DNA from 4 places in the Chitinophaga sp. NPDC101104 genome. Region 4 is predicted to be linked to each of the others. Evidence: riboswitches for the same ligand, from Rfam matches in the RefSeq annotation. Region 4 holds a riboswitch; each other region holds the start of a gene.
The links. Region 4 has a riboswitch for cobalamin ahead of ACQKLP_RS07115 (ribonucleoside-diphosphate reductase small subunit). Riboswitches for the same ligand answer to the same signal wherever they lie in the genome.

Region 1: it holds a riboswitch for cobalamin, as region 4 does, so the genes downstream of both, ACQKLP_RS13945 (DUF5074 domain-containing protein) here and ACQKLP_RS07115 (ribonucleoside-diphosphate reductase small subunit) in region 4, are expected to answer to the same signal.
Region 2: it holds a riboswitch for cobalamin, as region 4 does, so the genes downstream of both, ACQKLP_RS02625 (TonB-dependent receptor plug domain-containing protein) here and ACQKLP_RS07115 (ribonucleoside-diphosphate reductase small subunit) in region 4, are expected to answer to the same signal.
Region 3: it holds a riboswitch for cobalamin, as region 4 does, so the genes downstream of both, metE (5-methyltetrahydropteroyltriglutamate--homocysteine S-methyltransferase) here and ACQKLP_RS07115 (ribonucleoside-diphosphate reductase small subunit) in region 4, are expected to answer to the same signal.

Annotation. Positions count from the first base shown of each region.
Region 1 covers NZ_JBNNSF010000001.1:3,486,898-3,491,438, reverse strand. The annotation lists gene ACQKLP_RS13950 (TonB-dependent receptor) at 1-1, opposite strand, end outside; gene ACQKLP_RS13945 (DUF5074 domain-containing protein) at 4-1,320, opposite strand; cobalamin riboswitch at 1,494-1,695, opposite strand; gene ACQKLP_RS13940 (lysophospholipase) at 1,776-2,612, shown strand; gene ACQKLP_RS13935 (acetyl-CoA hydrolase/transferase family protein) at 2,689-3,975, opposite strand; gene ACQKLP_RS13930 (NAD(P)-dependent alcohol dehydrogenase) at 4,124-4,541, opposite strand, start outside.
Region 2 covers NZ_JBNNSF010000001.1:600,484-605,024, forward strand. The annotation lists gene ACQKLP_RS02615 (trans-sulfuration enzyme family protein) at 1-431, opposite strand, end outside; gene ACQKLP_RS02620 (APC family permease) at 449-1,774, opposite strand; cobalamin riboswitch at 1,822-2,027, shown strand; gene ACQKLP_RS02625 (TonB-dependent receptor plug domain-containing protein) at 2,133-4,025, shown strand; gene ACQKLP_RS02630 (DUF6580 family putative transport protein) at 4,042-4,541, shown strand, end outside.
Region 3 covers NZ_JBNNSF010000004.1:60,116-64,656, forward strand. The annotation lists gene metE (5-methyltetrahydropteroyltriglutamate--homocysteine S-methyltransferase) at 50-2,356, opposite strand; cobalamin riboswitch at 2,497-2,692, opposite strand; gene ACQKLP_RS24020 (response regulator transcription factor) at 2,995-3,360, shown strand; gene ACQKLP_RS24025 (hypothetical protein) at 3,531-3,749, shown strand; gene ACQKLP_RS24030 (Y-family DNA polymerase) at 3,793-4,541, shown strand, end outside.
Region 4 covers NZ_JBNNSF010000001.1:1,722,602-1,727,142, forward strand. The annotation lists gene ACQKLP_RS07110 (ribonucleoside-diphosphate reductase subunit alpha) at 1-523, opposite strand, end outside; gene ACQKLP_RS07115 (ribonucleoside-diphosphate reductase small subunit) at 583-1,554, opposite strand; cobalamin riboswitch at 1,694-1,895, opposite strand; gene ACQKLP_RS07120 (hypothetical protein) at 1,951-2,349, shown strand; gene ACQKLP_RS07125 (RNA polymerase sigma-70 factor) at 2,376-2,936, shown strand; gene ACQKLP_RS07130 (FecR family protein) at 3,023-4,078, shown strand; gene ACQKLP_RS07135 (TonB-dependent receptor) at 4,257-4,541, shown strand, end outside.

The sequences.
Region 1 (4,541 bases), 1.8 Mb from region 4:
TGGCTATGGTTGAATAACGGTCATGGCAGGGAAGTACCATCCGTCGTATCGGATCGTTTTCTTCAAGGCGCCGGTTTGGGCGTTGTAGAACAGCACGCGGTTCTCGCTCCCGGTATACGGTCCGTTGATCGTCGTGATCACGAGCTCATCGGTATGATGGTCGTAATTCACGCCGGAGCCGTAGAAATATTGACCGGCGGGCAGGGTGATGAAAGGCGTGGCCAGCGAAGCGGCGTTGCCCACCACATATCGGTACAATTTAGTGCCGTATTGCCAGTTGGCGGCGGGCTGGATGATGAAAATGTGGTCGTTGACGGTGGATGCCGCCATTTGTACGCTTCTCCACGCGCCGAAAGGGTTCACCGAAGCGAACGGCATTTTCACGGAATCTTTTACGAAAGTGGTGGGGTGAACGGACATGAGGAGGGAATCCTTCGCGCCGTAAATCCTCCCGTACTTTCCCGTCACAAAACCGACCGTAGCCTTGAAAGGCTTGCCTGCCACGACATACGTGGTGGCGTTGAGGACGATCATGCCGTCGTTATTGCTATGTGCGAACACGTAGTTCCCGGATTTTACCATGTTGCCGATGGCGCCCGATACGCCGGCGATCTTGCTGCCGATGGCGAGCGACGTGAGGTTGATGGGATAAATGCCGTCGTCTGCCCCGATGAGGCCACGCGTAGCGTCGAGCCCTACGAATGACATCGCTTTGCCGGAAACAGCGTTCTCCACGCGGCCGGTTTCCACGAGCGTGGAAGCGTCTGTCACCACCAGCGGGCCGCCGGCTTTCACGACCAGGTACAGTTTACCGTTATGGATGGCGCCGTATTGCAGGGTGTTCATCACGCCGCCGAGGCTTTTGCCAATGTTTGCGGCATGATATACCCAGGGCACGAGCGTATCCGCGCCGTATTTGTAAAACCATACGCTGCCGGATTGCGTGCCGAACCAGCCTTCGTTGAGGACGAGCACGCCGTTGGCGTATTGCCCGAGCACGGTGATGTTGTATACCGCGGAGTCTTTACCGTGGGGTGTGGAAGCGGCGAAAGTGATTTTATAGTCGCCATGCGCGCGGGGTTTGAAGGTGTAGGTGGCCTTATCGCCGATGGTTTCGCCGTTGAGGGACCAGCGGAAGGAAATCCCCGGGTCCTGCGTGAACTCGGGTTTCAGCTCGAGCTCCTGGCCAACGGCGATGGTTTGTTCCGGTTTGGCGATGTGGACGCTGGGGCCGGAGGGCCTTACATCGTCCGATTTGTTACAGGCGGCTACGGTAGCCATGAAGGCGAGGCCGAGCAGAATGCGTACATGTTGTTTCATATGTTGGTTTATTTGTTTTGAAACAACCATCCGGGAAGCACGCATCATACCCGCAAACAAGTTTGCAAGAGCACGACGCGGGACGATCCCAACGCGCATGGAGGGTTATACGAATAAGAATATAAATACCTGGTAAAAGGCTTTACATCCCTGGCTTTTCACCCGAAAGCGTTGAATGGTAAATACATGAGGCAGGTCTTCTGGCTCTCCTGCTTTACCGGCGTGCCTTCCCTTCTTTTGGAAAGTGGCATGCAGTGATGCCGGTAAATGCGAATGCAGGATTACAGCTACGGGGATAGCTCCGGTTTTGCACCGGATTCCCTTTTAATGCGCGCCCCTGGTGAGGGGTCTGCAACCAAATGCGATGCAAACCTACGGTGTTGGTGGGAATAAAACAAATGATTCGTATCATCGGGGTGTCCAACAAATTTGACTATTGCCCGTTATTAGTGAGTATGCAACATGATTTCACCTGGGAATTCAAGGGCCGGCGGTTCCACGGCATTACCTGGCAGCGGGAGCATTACGATCGGGTTATGGTCGTGATCCACGGCATCGGCGAGCACGTGGAGCGCTACGCGCCGCTGGCGGAATTTTTCAATAAGGAAGGGTACCTGGTAACGGGGATCGATCATTACGGCCATGGCAAAAGCGACGGCAAGCGCGGCGATGCGCTGAAGCTGGAAGAAATTTTCGATTACCTCGAAGCGTTCCTGCAATTTACGTGGGACGCGCACCCCGCGCCCATGGTACTTTACGGGCATTCCATGGGCGGTGGGCTCTTGACGGGCCTGCTTCTCCACCGTCAGCCCGATGTGCAGGCCGCCGTCATATCCGCTCCCGCGCTCCTCCTTCCGCAAAAGCCCAACGCATTCCTGCGGGGTATTTTGAAAACAGGCGCATCCCTCCTGCCCCATTTACGCGTCAAAACCCCGCTCGATATCCAAAAGATCTCGCACGATGCGAACGAAGTGGCGAAGTTTGAAAACGATCCGCTGCGCCACCCTTTCGCCAGTTTGCGCCTCATGCATATTATAGTGAGCAATGGAAGGTGGTGCCTCCGTCACGCCGATCGCCTTCAGATTCCTTCACTGCTCATGCACGGCAATGCCGATAGCTTCACGAGCGTAGACGGCTCTCGCCGGTTCGCGGAGATGGCCCCGAAAAAACTTATCACTTACAAAGAATGGGACGGCCTCTACCACGAAATGCACAACGAGCCCCAGCGCCCGGAAATCTTCCAGTTCATGGCAGGCTGGCTCAGCGCCGTGCAGTTACGTCCGTTGGATTAACATGCCGTTCCCGCAAATAAAAAAGGTGAAAACGGCCCGTTTTCACCTTCTGGTGTTATACCGAAAAATGATTGTTTCAACCCTTCCCCTTCAGGAACCGGTCGAAGTACGCACGGTCCAGCGCCTCCCGGTGGTCCGGGTGCGCGAGGCCGATGAGCGCCCTGGCGCGTTGTTTCAGGTTCTTCCCGAAAAGGTCTGCCGATCCGTATTCCGTCACCACCCAATGCATGTGCCCGCGGGTCGTTACCACGCCCGCTCCTTCCTTGAGGAACGGCGTAATGCGGGAAATCCCCTTGTTGGTGACAGACGGCAGCGCGATGATGGGCTTGCCGCCTTCCGACAGCGATGCGCCGCGGATGAAATCCATTTGCCCACCAATCCCCGAATACTGGTAAGTGCCGATGGAATCCGCGCACACCTGCCCCGTAATATCGATTTCGATGGCGCTGTTCACCGCTGCCACCTTGGGGTTCCGGCGGATGATCGAGGTATCGTTCACATAACTGATGTCCATGACGCGGATGGAGGGATTGTCGTGCACGAATTTGTACAGCTTTTCCGTACCCGTCATGAACGCTGTCACGGTTTTCCCGGTATTGATCTTTTTCCGCGCGTTATTGATGACGCCGCTTTCGATCAGCGGGATCACGCCGTCAGACATCATTTCCGTATGCAAACCCAGGTCTTTGTGGCCCGCCAGGTTGCGCAGCACCATATCGGGAATGGTACCGATGCCTAATTGCAGGGTGGCGCCGTCTTCGATGAGCGCCGCCACATGTTTCCCGATCGCTTCCACCGCAGGTGTAGCCCCGGATGAATAGTCGACCACCGGCAGCGGGGCTTCGTGCCACACCAGCGCGTGGATCCGGCTGATATGGATGAACCCGTCGCCATGCGTGCGCGGCATATTCGGGTTTACCTGCGCCACTACGTATTTTGCCGTATCCACCGCCGCACGGGCAATGTCTACCGAAGTACCGAGGCTTACATACCCGTGCGCATCCGGCGGGGAAACCTGTATGAAGGCCGCATCCAGCGGGAGAATGTTGCGATAGAAAAGTTGGGGGATTTCGCTGAGGAAGATCGGCACGTAATCGCCCGATTCGCTGTTGGACACGGCGCGTGTAGCCGCCGATACGAAAAGGGAATTGAAGTAGAAAGCCTTCCTGCATGCCGGGGCGTCGAAATTGACGTTGCCGAGCGTGGTGATGCTGACCAGTTCCACATTTTTCAGTGCTTCCGCACGGTTTTGCAAGGCCTGTACGAGCAGTTCCGGGGTGGCGGCGCTGCCATGCACGAATACGCGTTGTCCGGATTGAATATGGGCCACGGCCGTGGCGGCGTCTATGTATCGTAATTCCATGAATGGGTTGCGGTTTTGAACAAAATTACCGGAGGAAGGCCCCCGGCGCAATGATCCCCATCGCCGGATACCGTTCCGGGATCATGGGTCGACCTGACAAAAAACAGCCCGGTCCGCCGAAAGCGCCACCGGGCTGCATATTGCCATCTTACAATGTAGCCATATCGATCACGAAACGGTACCGCACATCGCCTTTCAGCATCCGCTCGTACGCTTCGTTGACATAATTCATGTTGATGACTTCCACGTCTGACACGATGTTATGTTCCGCGCAGAAATCCAGCATTTCCTGCGTTTCCGCGATCCCCCCGATCATGGACCCCGCGATGCTGCGGCGGTTCCCGATCAGGCTGAAACCGGCTATCTCCAACGGCGTCGGCGGTACGCCCACGCAAATCTGCACCCCGTTCGTCCGCAGGAGGCTTTGCGCCATATTATAGTCGTGCGGTGCGGAAACGGTATCGAGGATGAAATCGAAGTAATTCCGGACGGATTTAAGCTGCGCCTTGTCGGTCGTGAGCACGAACTTATGCGCCCCGAGCGCCTTGGCATCGGCTTCCTTTTTC
Region 2 (4,541 bases), 1.1 Mb from region 4:
GTATTGGGCTGGAGGGCGTTGCGGAAATTGGCGGTATCCGTTCCGTCCACGAACGTGGTCGTAACCCCGAACCTGGGCAGGATGCTCGTGAACAGCTGGCCGGCCCAGTTGTAGGGATCGCGGACAGACACGATATGATCGCCCTGCTGAACCTGCGACAGCACCGCCGCGAAAATGGCCGCCGCACCGCTGCCGAAGATCAGCGCGTCTTCCGCGCCATCCAGCGCCGCCAGCTTCTTCCGCAGAATATCGATGGTAGGGTTGTTGCCCCTCGTGTACAGGAATCCTTTGTATTCATCCCGCAACAAATCCCGCATCTCACCCACCGATTTGAACGCAAAGTTGCTGCTTTGCATGATGGGTGGTGCAATGGCATTGAAATACTGCTCCCGGTCTTCACCCAGTTGGTTTATTATAAATGAAAGGTCCATATGTCAAACTGATAGCGCTAACTACGCCGCCGTACGGCATAGCGCATGAAAAAATAAATGGGTAGCCCCGCTACAAACCAAAACATCCCTCCGAGCGCCTGGTTTAGATCTTTTATAAAAATATTGACGGTGACGAATAAATACACGGTGATGAAAATGGCGGGAACGACGGGGTAGAACTTCATTTTGTAGATGCCCGTTCCGTCGAGGTGCGCCGTTTTCTTCCGGAGCACAAATATCGTGGCTGCGGCTGAAGCAAGGCCAATTGAGTCAAAAAGCATGACATATTGGATAATATTGTCGAAGTTGCTGAGGAAATACAGCATGCCGACGATGAGCAGCGCGAAGGTGGTGAGCGCCACTTCCTGCACCTGGGTTTTGGCATTGACCCGCCTGAAAACGCCCGGCAGCACGCCATCTTCGGCCATGGCGTAATACATCCGGGGGTTCGACATGAGGTTGACGTTGGCGTATCCCAGTACCGACAAGAACAGCAGTACCGAAGTTACCTTGAAGCCATATTCCCCGAAAAATGCTTCGGCCATCCGGGCGGCGAGGGCTTCGGTGGTTTTCAGCTGCTCGAACCCGATCACTTTCACATAGGCGTAATTGACCGTGAGGTACAACAGCAAAATGATCCCGATCCCCAGCAGGATGGAGCGCGGCATGTTTTTCGACGGCTCGCGGACGTCTGACCCGAAGTTGATCGTTTGCTGGTAACCGCCATAGGTGAAGAAAACCGGCACGAGCGCGGCCCCGAAAATGTAAGCCCAGCTGTGTTCCGCCACCGGAACGCCTGCTATGGCCGGTGGCGCCACATGGCTGCTGAAGGCCGCCAGGCAGAGCAGCAGCACGAGGGTCATTTTAAAAACCGTCAGCACGTTCTGCCAGCTGGCGCTCATACGGATGCCGAGCATATTAATGATGTATAGCACGAGCACGGCCGTGATGGCGATGGTTTTGCGCCCGCCTTCGTGCTGCATCGGTCCGGGGAGGATGACGGGGCCGATGTATTCCGCTCCCACGATGCAAACCGCCGCGATGGAAGCGGCGTTTGAAATGACGAGGGTCCAGTTGATCATGAAAGAATATGCGGGATGGAAACCGACCGAAAGTACTTTATAAAACCCGCCTGCCACGGGGAACCGGGAGCCGATCTCGGCATAGGTGAGGGCGCCGCAGAGCGTAACGAGCCCTCCCAGCACCCAAACCATATAGAATAATTGCGGCGTGCCCGTTTCGCGGGCCACGCTGACCGGCGTGCGGAATATTCCCATCCCGATGACCAGTCCGACTACGATCATGGTAAGGTCGAACGGCCCGAGTTTCGGTTTGATGCTCATGATATACAAGATAACCGATTAACGCTGTATTTACCAAAATATGCGTAGGTTTGCGGCCGGTACACGGTTGCCAGGTCCCTTTCCGGGGCCGGCATTAATAGGGAATCCGGTGAAAATCCGGAGCTATCCCCGTAGCTGTAAGCCCGCATTTAACGTTTTCCAGGACCCCAGCCACTGTTCCGGCACATCGGAACGGGAAGGCCTCCCGGGAAGCGGGCGAAGCCAGAAGACCTGCCGCATACCATTTTTAATCCGCGCTTTCGGGTGAAAAGCGGAGGGCATATGCGGCATTGCTGCCATCATACGTACTTTTCAATTCTCCCCGGCGCCACTGATTTTTTTACAATCTATGGCCTACATGAAAAAAACACACCTGGTCCTGACCGCCGGCATCCTCGCCGCCGGGCACACCGCGCAGTCGCAAGACTCCACACAGGTTTCCCAACTCAACACGGTTGTGGTAACCGCCACCAAGTTCAACAAGAAACAATCCGAAACCGGTAAAGTGCTCACCGTCATCGGGCCCCAGACCATCGGTCACAACACGGGCCGCACCGTGGCAGACGTGCTCAATGAGCAGGCCGGCATCGTGATCGGCGGGGCTTTCTCCAACCCCGGCAAAAACCGCGAAGTCTATTTCCGCGGCGCTACCTCCCAGTACACCACCATCCTCATGGACGGCATCCCCGTAGCGGACGCTACCGGGCTTACTGGGAACGCCATCGACCTGCGCTTCCTGCCCATCGACCAGGTAGAACGTATCGAGATCCTCAGGGGAACGTCTACCACCCTGTACGGCTCGGATGCCATCGCCGGCGTGATCAACATCATCACCAAAAAAGGCGGCACCAAGCCCGTTAATGTTTACGGCGACCTGGTATACGGCTCCAACCGCAGCCTCAAAGGCTCCGCAGGCCTCCGCGGCAAGCAGGACAATGTAGACTACAACATCAGCTTCACCCACTTCACGACCGACGGTATTTCCGAAGCGGCAGATACGACCGGCACAGGCGATTTCGACCGCGACGGGTACACATCCAACGGCCTCAATGCCACCGTAGGTATCCAGGCCACCGAAAACCTCCGCCTGCAGCCATTCCTGTTCTTCAGCGATTATAAAAGCAGTTTCGACGGCGGCCCGTTCGTGGACAGCAAGCTCAACAAGAACAAATCCAACGCGCTGCATTCCGGCGTCCGTGCGCAATATGACCTTTCGAAAGGCGCCATCTTCGGGAATTTCGCGTACCAGAAAGTGACCCGCGACGACGAAACTGATTGGGGCAAGACCTTTACGGACGGCCGCGCCTATTATGGCGACCTGTACGGTCATTACGACATTACCAGCTGGTTCCAGGTGATGGCCGGCGCGGAATACCGGAAGTCCGAGCTCACCGATACCGCCAACTTCAAAGACGTGAAATACCGTACCCGGGAGCAGCATTCCACCAGTCCGTACGTAGCCCTGTTCCTCAAGGACCTGCATGGCTTCAACATGGAGCTCGGCGGGCGGTACACCCTTCACAGCCAGTTCGGCAACCAGTTCACCTACACCATCAATCCCAGCTACGTGTTTTCGGACAAGTTCAAAGTGTTCGCCAGCGTGGCTTCCGGGTTTAAAGCGCCAACGCTTACTTCACTGTACAGCATTTACGGCAACAAAGACCTGAAAGCGGAAGATGCCGTGAGCTATGAAGCCGGTGCGCAGACGTTCCTGTTCAATAACAAGCTGGACCTTCGCGTGGTAGGCTTCCGCAGGAACATCAAAAACCAGATCTCCTACATCAACTACAAATACATTAACTACAACCAGCAGAAAGATAAAGGCGTGGAAGTGGAAGTGATCGCCCATCCCATCGAAAAGCTCACCGTGAAAGGGTTTTACGCGTATGTAGACGGCGAAGTGACGACCGTTGGCGGCAGCGGGAAAGACACGACGTATTCCAACCTCATCCGCCGGCCCAACCATACCGGCCAGATCGAGATCGGTTTCCAGGCCACCAAAAAGCTGTTCGTCAGCACCACCGTAAAACATACAGGCACCCGTAACGACCTGTTCTACAAGTTCCCCCGGTCGGAAAACGTGGCGCTGGACCCTTACACCATGTGGAACGCTTATGCGGAATACAACCTGGGTAAAGCGCGCGTGTTCTTCAACGCAAATAATATCACCAATAACAAAAAATATTGGGAAATTTACGGCTACGCCACCCTCGGCTTCAACATGCAGAGCGGCGTATCATTTTCATTCTGATCTAAATAACTGACGCATGTCCATCAAACAAATCCAGCCGCGTTTCATCGTATTACTGCTTTTCATCGTAGCGGGCGGCGTACTGCGCATACTTGCCGCAGGCCAGCTCACGCCGTTTTCCAACTTTTCCCCGCTGGGCGCCATGGCGCTTTTCGGCGGTGCGATGTTCGCCGATAAATGGAAGAGCTACCTGTTCCCTTTGCTGGCGCTTTTCCTCAGCGATGTGATCGTGATGAAAACGGTGTATGCGGCGTATGCGGACGGCTTCCTGTTCGAGGGCTGGTACTGGAATTACATCGGCTTCGCCGCGATGGTGCTCATCGGCCAGCTGGTGATCCGCAACGTGAAGGTGCTGCCCGTTCTCGGCGCTTCCATCCTCGCAGCGGTCGTATACTGGCTGATCGTGGACTTCGGCACCTGGATGCGCCCTACCAGCATCGACATGACCACCGGCCTGCCCTTCAGCCGCGATTTCGCGGGGCTCATGAAGTGCTACGCGCTGGGCGTCCCCTTCAT
Region 3 (4,541 bases), on a different contig from region 4:
CAATGAAGCCGAAACAAGGCCGCGCTGTTTCCAGCGCGGCTCTTTTTTATCATCGTCCAATCGTTTCCTTCACGCCGGCCCTTACCGCTTTCGCAGCTTCGACCATATTGCGGAGCGCGGCTTCCGTTTCGGGCCACTTCCGGGTTTTCAGTCCACAATCCGGGTTCACCCAGATGTTGCGCGCCGGCAGATATTCGGCGGCTTTGCGGAGGAGGGATTCCATTTCGGCTACAGACGGCACCCGCGGCGAATGGATGTCGTACACTCCGGGCCCGATCTCGTTCGGGTATTTGAAATCCGCGAAAGCCTCCAGCAATTCCATTTGCGACCGCGACGTCTCGATCGTGATCACGTCTGCGTCCATCTCCGCGATATGGCGGATGATGTCGTTGAAATCGCTGTAGCACATGTGCGTATGGATCTGTGTCCCGTCCTGCACGCCCGATGCGGAAACGCGGAAGGCGCGCACGGCCCAGTCGAGATACCGTTCCCGGTCAGCCTTGCGGATCGGCAAGCCTTCCCGGATGGCGGGCTCGTCGATCTGAATGATGCCGATCCCCGCCCGCTCCAGCGCCACCACTTCGTCGCGGATTGCCAGGGCGATTTGTGCCGTGGTTTCGGAACGGGGCTGATCGTCGCGGACGAAAGACCATTGCAAAATAGTGACGGGCCCGGTCAGCATTCCTTTCATCGGCAGCGCCGTACACGATTGTGCGAACACCGACCAGCGAACGGTCATATCCTGTTCGCGGCTCACGTCCCCGAAAATAACCGGCGGCTTTACGCAGCGGCTGCCGTAGCTCTGTACCCAGCCGTGTTGCGTGAATGCGAACCCTTCGAGTTTTTCCCCGAAATATTCCACCATGTCGTTCCGCTCGAATTCGCCGTGCACGAGCACATCCAGCCCGATATCTTCCTGCAGCCGGACCGTTTCCCGCGTAGCGGATTCCAGCGAATCGTCGTATTGCGCCTGTGTAAGATCGCCTTTTCTGAATGCGGCCCTCAGCGCGCGGATATCCGCCGTTTGCGGGAAAGAACCGATCGTGGTGGTGGGGTACATCGGCAGCCGGAACCTGCGCTGCTGCAATGTTTGCCGGTGCACGAAACCGGAAGCCCGTTGCGCATCGCGCTCCGAAATGGCCGCCACGCGCGCTTTCACGGCGGGCTTGTGGATGCGGGTGGATGCCCCCCTCGCGGCGATGGCCGTTTCGTTGGCCGCCAGCAAGGATGTTTCGCCATGGAATATCCTGTCCAGCTCCGCCACTTCCTGCAGCTTCTGCCGGGCGAACGCCATCCAGGATTTCAGTTCTTCATCGAGCTGCGTTTCCAGCTCCAGGTCGGCCGGCGTGTGCAGCAGGGAGCACGACGGGGCTATCATCACCCGGTCTTCCCCCAACTGGCTGACCGCTTTTTGAATGAACGGCAGCGAACGGCGGTAATCGTTTTTCCAGATGTTCCTTCCATCGATCAGGCCCAGCGACAGCGACATTTTCGGCGGCAGCAGCGGCAGGAGTTGTTCCAGCTGCGCGGGGTCGCGCACCAGGTCGATATGCAGGCAGCACACGGGCAGGGAGGCGGCCAGTCCCGCATTGTCGCGGAGCCCTTCGAAATAGGTCGTCACCATGGTGCGGAGGCCTTTGCAATGTTTCGCTATCTCCGTGTAGGCGTAACAGTAAGCTTCCGCCGCGCCTTCGGGGAGGTCGGTGGCGAGGAAGGGCTCATCGAGCTGCACCCAGGCGGCACCGCGGTCGCGCAGGCGTTGGAGGGCTTCGATGTAAACGGGGAGCAGCCGGGGCAGCAGGCTGAGGCGGTGGAACCCGGGTTCTTTTTCCTTGCCGAGCAGCAGGTAGGAAACGGGGCCGATCAGCACGGGTTTCGGCGTAGCGGCAAGCTGGTGCTTCGCTGCGTCGAAGGCGTTGAAGACTTTGTTGGAGAAGAGCCGGAAAGACTGGTCTTTGCGGAATTCCGGCACGATGTAATGATAGTTCGTGTCGAACCACTTGGTCATTTCCATGGCGGTGAGATCGAGGCCATGTTCCTGGCATCCGCGTGCCATGGCGAATGCGAGATCGGTTTCGGTGTTCTGCGGCACGTCTGTGACCACGGGCGCGTACCGGTCGGGAATGGCGCCAACGAGGAGCGACATGTCGAGCACATGGTCGTAGTAACTGAAATCGTTGCAGGGGATGAGGTCCATCCCTGCGGCCTGTTGCAGGCGCCATTGTTCTTCCTGGAGACGTTGTGCGGCAACGGTCAGTTCCTGGCGGCCGATGCGGCCTTGCCAGTACGCTTCGCAAGCTTTTTTGAGCTGGCGTTGGGCTCCCATGCGCGGGTAGCCGAGGGTGTGTTTCAGCATAGCAAAAACGTTTTTAAGACATTAATGTGGATTAATGCTCCTTACGGTTTTCGTATGCTTTCAGGAAATGTGAGTAGGCATGGAACGGCGGGGCATACGTTGCCCATGACGGTCCCGACCATTGCTTCAAATCGCGAAAGCAAGATCTTTCATAGCGGGCAAGTATCCTGGCTTGTAACATTACCGCCGTTCTTCTCATCCTGTTCAGGTCAGGACAATGAACGCCTGGGGCGGTAACTCTGGCAGTTACTTACAGTTGCGCGACAGCCCGTGATTTGCACACGGTTCCTTTTTAAATCCGGCTTTCGCCGGCTACCACGCTATGGAAAATATGAATTGGGTAAAGAACTCGGGACCAAAGATAGGAATGTCCGCATTCAAAACCTATCCGCCGGGCTTGTTAATGCGCATTAACCAATAAAAACTTTGGCACAGTATATGCAAAGTTGGGTCTGACCGGCTTATACCTAGTAGATTGAATATTACCGGAAAGCCATATAAAAGATTCAGACGTATACCTGTATACTCGCCTCTATTTTTATTGAAACTTCCACTTTAGCAGCATGTACCTAACGTACCGCTTTATTTGCGGCAGGCCTTCGTATGCCTGTGCTGCAGTGGGCAACAGCGACTCGTATATGAAAAGGATATTGGTAATTGAAGACGATTTATTAATGATCCATGTAGTAGAGCTGATCATTAAGAAGGAAGGACACCATGCAGATCTGGCATACAACGGAAAAGAAGCGGCCATGTTATTGGGGACGTATGATTACGACCTGGTGATCGCCGATCTGAAGCTGCCTTTCCCCCATTTAGAAGAACTTTCAGCGCAATTGCGCGCCCAGCGCGGGCGGCGTAGTTTGCCTGTTATCATGATACTGCCCGCCTATTTCGTTATGGACAGTATTTCTTCCTGGTTCGGCATGGAAGCGGAAGAAATCATTATAAGGCCTTTCAGTCCACTCGAGTTGACCACAAAAATCCAGGCGCTAGTGAACTGACGCGCCTCTTCTTTCCTCACCCGGCCCTCCGGTCACGGCTCCCCCCAGCAGGTGACCGGCGCCGGTCAGGAAATCCCCCGCTCCATCTTCATACACCAATTCATTTGTATCATCAACCCCGTACCACCTGGCATAAGGTATTTATACCCGGAAAGGCGGATATTTGCCCCATGGATATTTTTACCATTTCGGTGGACGAGCGCCGCTTCGAAGTGAAGCCTTTCGTGAAAGGCTATGGCATGGCGTTTCATGTCGATACGGGCGACGGGCTGGTGATCTTCGAGCTGGACGAGGAAGACAGCCTCCGCGCCATCTCTCAGGGCCCTACCCCGCCGGATTCCGCACTGGTAGGCCGCATCGCCGATGCGATCGTGGCGCACTTCGGATGATTTGCCAATATTTTTAGCTATATTTGCTAATGAAATTAGCATCATGATCGCCCTGGTTGACTGCAATAATTTTTACGTGAGCTGCGAAAGGCTCTTCCACCCCGCCGTCCTTCACCGCCCCGTGGTGGTGCTCAGCAATAACGATGGCTGCGTGATCTCCCGCTCCGAAGAAGCGAAAGCCCTCGGCATCCGCATGGGAGCGCCGGCCTTCTTCATGGAAGACCTGCTGGAGCGGAACCAGGTCGCGGTCTTTTCCTCGAATTACACCTTATACGGCAGCCTGTCGCAGCGCGTGATGCAGGTGCTCGCCGGCTTCGTGCCGGAAATGGAGGTCTACAGTATCGACGAAGCCTTCCTCGATATCACGGGCCATGCGTCCCCCGCTACGCTGGCAGCGGCCATCCGCACAGGCGTGCTGCACAACGTCGGAATGCCCGTTTCCGTAGGCGTGGCGCCCACCAAAACCCTCGCCAAGATGGCCAACCGCGCCGTCAAAAAATCCAGGCTGCCCGAAGGCTTCCTCGTGCTCGACTACCCCGGAAAAACCACGGCCGTACTCGCCGCCACGCAAGTGGAAGACATCTGGGGCATCGGGTCGCAATACGCCGCCATGCTTCACCAGAAAGGGGTCCACACGGCGCTCGACCTATCCCGCGTGCCCGATGATTTCGCGCGGCGGGAACTGACCGTTCAGGGTCTGCGGCTGGTGCATGAGCTGCGCGGCATTCCGAGCATCGGGATGGAGGAATCGGCGCCGGCGAAAAAAGCGGTGTGCGTGGCGCGCTCGTTCGG
Region 4 (4,541 bases):
CTACGCGCATGAACATGTGCTGCGGGCGCTCGGCGATCTTGCCGTCCACTTTCAGGAGGTAAGAGCGCTCCAGCGTCTTGAACCCGAAGTAATCGAACGCGAAATCGCGGTCGTAAATGATGGTGGAGTCGAGGATGTCGGCGTTCGCCTTGATGATCTCCCAAACATCGTCGCCCAGCAGACCGGCGTTTTTGCCGGTTTTGGGGTCAACGTATTCGTAGAGTTTCTTCATCGTTTTGGAGAACGACTTCAAAGTATTTTTATGCAGGTTGCTCACCGCGATGCGGGAAGCGAGCTGCGCATAGTCCGGATGCTTGGTCGTCAGGGAGGCGGCGGTCTCTGCGGCGAGGTTGTCCAGCTCGCTCGTGGTAACACCGTCGTACAGTCCCTGGATCACTTTCTTCGCTACATCTATTGAATCTACGTATTCCGGCGCCAGTCCGTAACACAGCTTCTCTACCCTTGCCGTGATCTTGTCGAACTTGACAGTTTCCTTTCTGCCGTCTCTTTTTATAACGAACATAGTGTGATGAATTTAGTGGGTGAAAAATGAATATGGCTGATTGAGGTTATACGAATGAACTAGAAATCTTCGTCGAGGCTGAAGGTTTGTGTTTCCTTGTTGCCCATTACGCCGGCTTTCTGGTAGTCGCCCACGCGTTTTTCGAAGAAGTTGGTTTTGCCCTGGAGCGAGATCATTTCCATGAAATCGAAGGGGTTGGTGGCGTTGTAGATCTTGCTTGCGCCCAGTGCCTGGAGCCAGCGGTCGGCTACGAACTCGATGTATTGTTTCATGAGGTCGGCGTTCATCCCGATGAGGGCTGCGGGCAGTGCTTCGGTGATGAATTCCTTCTCGATGGTAACGGCGTCGGCGATGATCTCGTGCACTTCTTTTTCGCTCAGCTTGCCTTCGAGCATGGAGTACAGCAGGCATGCGAATTCGCAGTGGAGGCCTTCGTCGCGGGAGATGAGCTCGTTGGAGAAGGTGAGGCCGGGCATGAGGCCGCGTTTTTTCAGCCAGAAGATGGAGCAGAAGGAGCCGGAGAAGAAGATGCCTTCTACCGCCGCGAACGCTACGAGGCGTTGGGCGAAGGTACCGTTCTCGATCCAGCGGAGGGCCCATTCGGCTTTTTTCTTCACGGCCGGTACGGTTTCGATGGCGTGGAAAAGACGGTCCTTTTCGGAGGGGTCTTTCACATATGTATCGATGAGGAGGGCGTAAGTTTCGGAGTGGATGTTTTCCATCATGATCTGGAACCCGTAGAAGCAGCGGGCCTCGGGGATCTGCACTTCGCTCATGAAGTTCACGGCCAGGTTCTCGTTCACGATCCCGTCGGATGCGGCGAAGAATGCCAGTACGTGGGAAATGAAGTGGCGCTCGCCGTCGTTCAGTTTGGCCCAGTCTGCCAGGTCGCCCGACAGGTCGATCTCTTCCGCGGTCCAGAAGCTGGCTTCATGGCGTTTGTATTGTTCCCAGATAGCGGGGTAGTTGATGGGCAGGAGTACGAACCTGTCCTTGTTTTCCTTCAGTAATATCTCGTTCTCGTTATTCATACAAGTTTTTTTATATGGTTAACCAGTTTTAGTTGCCAGTTTTGTGATTGAACGTGATCCGAAGGGCGACGAAGGTCCCTCATCCTCGTAAGGAAAGTAGCGGGGCCGTCAGCCAATACCTTGGATCGCGAAGGTTTTGACGTTGTCCGAAGTGCTGGCAGGTCTCCTGGCTATCCCTTGCCGGGGGCCTTCCCGCCCCGCTTTCGCGGAACAGTGGCATAATTTGTAGAAACCGGCATTGACAGGGGGTTACAGTAGCGCGTCTGCCCGTGATTTGCACACGGTTCCCTTTTAATTCCTCGCGTCGGACACGTCCGGAAGCCAGCACATCGTTGTCAAGAACTGCTGCAAATGTAATGATCAAACCCCCTGCACAAATTCATAAGTTACCCCCATATGTGGATAAAGAACTCAACAACTTTGGAGACGCCGCAGGGGCGGCGGATCGGGGCTTTTACACACGTAAATGCAGGTATTTGTTATGAGGAATTCTTACAATGTGTTGATTTTCTGGCACATATTAGCACAGTTAAAATGTATGTCGATCCGGGCACTGAAACCCAATTATTTGCACATTCATGGAAAAATGCATTTCTTTCCGGTGGATGGGAGGTATCGGAGCAGCGATCTCCATTTTTCAATATCCACACCCGAAAAACAGGGACCGTGAGGACTCCGGCTTATCCACGTTCCCGCATTGGAACGGAAGTGGAAAAACCGCAATCGCGGGAAAGGGTTAAAAAACAGGATTTCAATGTGAAGATCGTATCACGAGCGTGTCGCTTCCTCCCGTAACTTGCAGGTAACGTTAAATTCCGCGGATGGAGCAGTTGTTGGACCGAATTGCGAAAAACAGTGACCAGTTGGCTTTCGGCCAGCTCTTTTCCCATTACAGCGACCGGCTCGTTTATTTCGCCGCGGCGCTCGTCCGCTCCCGCGAAGAAGCCGAAGAAGTGGTGGCCGACGTGTTCGTGAAACTCTGGCAGAACCGCGCCCGCCTCCTGGAAATCCAATACTTCCAGACCTATCTCTACACCGCCGTCCGCAACACCGCCCTCAACCACAAATCCCGCTCGCTTTTCCCGCACGAAGAACTGGACGACCAGCACGCCGCCCTCATGCCCTGCGTAGTGTCTCCGGAAGAATCCCTCATCAGCCGCGAAAACCTCCGCCAGATAGAACAAGCGGTAAACGGGCTGCCCCTCCGCTGCCGGCTCATTTTCAAGCTCGTCAAGGAAGACGGGCTGTCGTACCGCGAAGTGGCCGAAGTGCTCGATATCTCCGTCAACACCGTTAACGCCCAGATCACCATCGCCCTCAAAAAACTCGGCTCCGCCATCGACCTGCGCAAGCCGTTCCGCATCCCCCTTCTCCGTAAATGACGGGTCGTCAAAATATTTTTTCAAGTCTTTTAACTGGACGGTCGAAAAACCGTGTCTAACTAATTAACCACCTGATTTTTTCCAGCATGGAACAAGAACAAAAGCTTTGGGAATTACTCGGCAAGGAATTGTCTGGCAGGCTCACCGAGAAAGAGCGGCCGGAGCTGGACATCCTGAAAAAGCAGTTCCCCGAAGCCGCCAGGCAATACGAAATATTAGGTTCGTTGCAGTTCAGGAGCGCAGAAACGCCTCCTGAAAGGAAAGAAGAACTGCTGGGCCGCATATTCGCCGCAGCCTCAGACCCGGCCGAAGCATTACCGGCCGAAATGCCCGGCCCGCCCCGCTGGCGGAAACTTTGGCTCGCCGCCGTTCCCCTCGCCGCCGCCCTCTGCGCCGGCGCCTGGTTCTGGATCGGGAACGGCAAGTCGGAAGATAAAGGCTGGAGCACCGTGCAAACGCGCAAAGGCAGCAAATCGAAGCTCACCCTGCCAGACGGCACCGAGGTGGTGCTCAACGCCGGCAGCTCCCTATCGTACGCAGAAGGCTTCCGCGACGGGGCACGCGAAGTGCGCCTCAACGGAGAAGGATATTTCAAAGTGGCGCAAAACGCCGAGCATCCATTCATTGTAACCACCAATTCAGTCGTAGTACGCGTACTGGGCACGGAATTCAACCTCCAGGCGTACGATTCCGAATCGAAAACGGAAACCACCCTCATTTCGGGTAAAGTAGAAGTGACCGTGAAAAAAGAAGGGAAAAGCTATCTCCTGGAACCCCGGCAGAAACTGGCCGTGGTCAGCAATCCGCCGCCGGCCAAAACGGGCCCCGCAGCCGTCCGGAACGAGCCCGCTCCGCCCAAAGTTGCGCTCCTCGCCGCTGATACCGACGACCGCGACAGCTCGCTCACCGCCGGCGCCTGGGTCGAAAACAGGCTCGTGTTCAACGACGAGCCCCTCGAAATCCTCGCGCGCCGCCTGGAACGATGGTACAACGTGGAGGTGGAGATACAGGACGAAGCCCTTAAACAAACCCGCTTCACCGGCAGCGTAGAAAATGAACCGGTCTCGCAGATACTGGAAATTCTGACCACGATCAAACCGATAAAATACAAAGTCACCGCGACCAAGATCATCATTTACTAACAAAAATTGCTAACAATGTACAGTTTACCACGTTCCACTTTCCAGCCTTCCTGACGCCCACCGTCCGGAAATAGGAACGGGAAATGCGCCAACATTCCCCGTTCAGTAAGTATGCAGGAAATCCGTCTGCTTTGGATTTCAACGGGTTTCCTATTGCCTTGACTTAACAATCAAATCTATGAAATTATTTACAAAACACGCTGCCAACAGGCAGTGGCATCAACTATTGCTGATCATGAAGATGAGTTTTGTGCTGACCTGCCTTTTCCTGCAGGTACATGCCGGCGTCTATTCGCAAAAACGTATCAGCGTGCAGGCCGACAGGCTGCCGGTGAGCCAGGTGCTCGCCATGATCGAGATGAAAACGTCGTACCGTTTTTTCTATAACAGCGACGAGCTTCGCAAACTCCCGCCGGTATCGCTCAACGTGACCAACAGCAGCCTGGCGGACGTGATGTCGCTC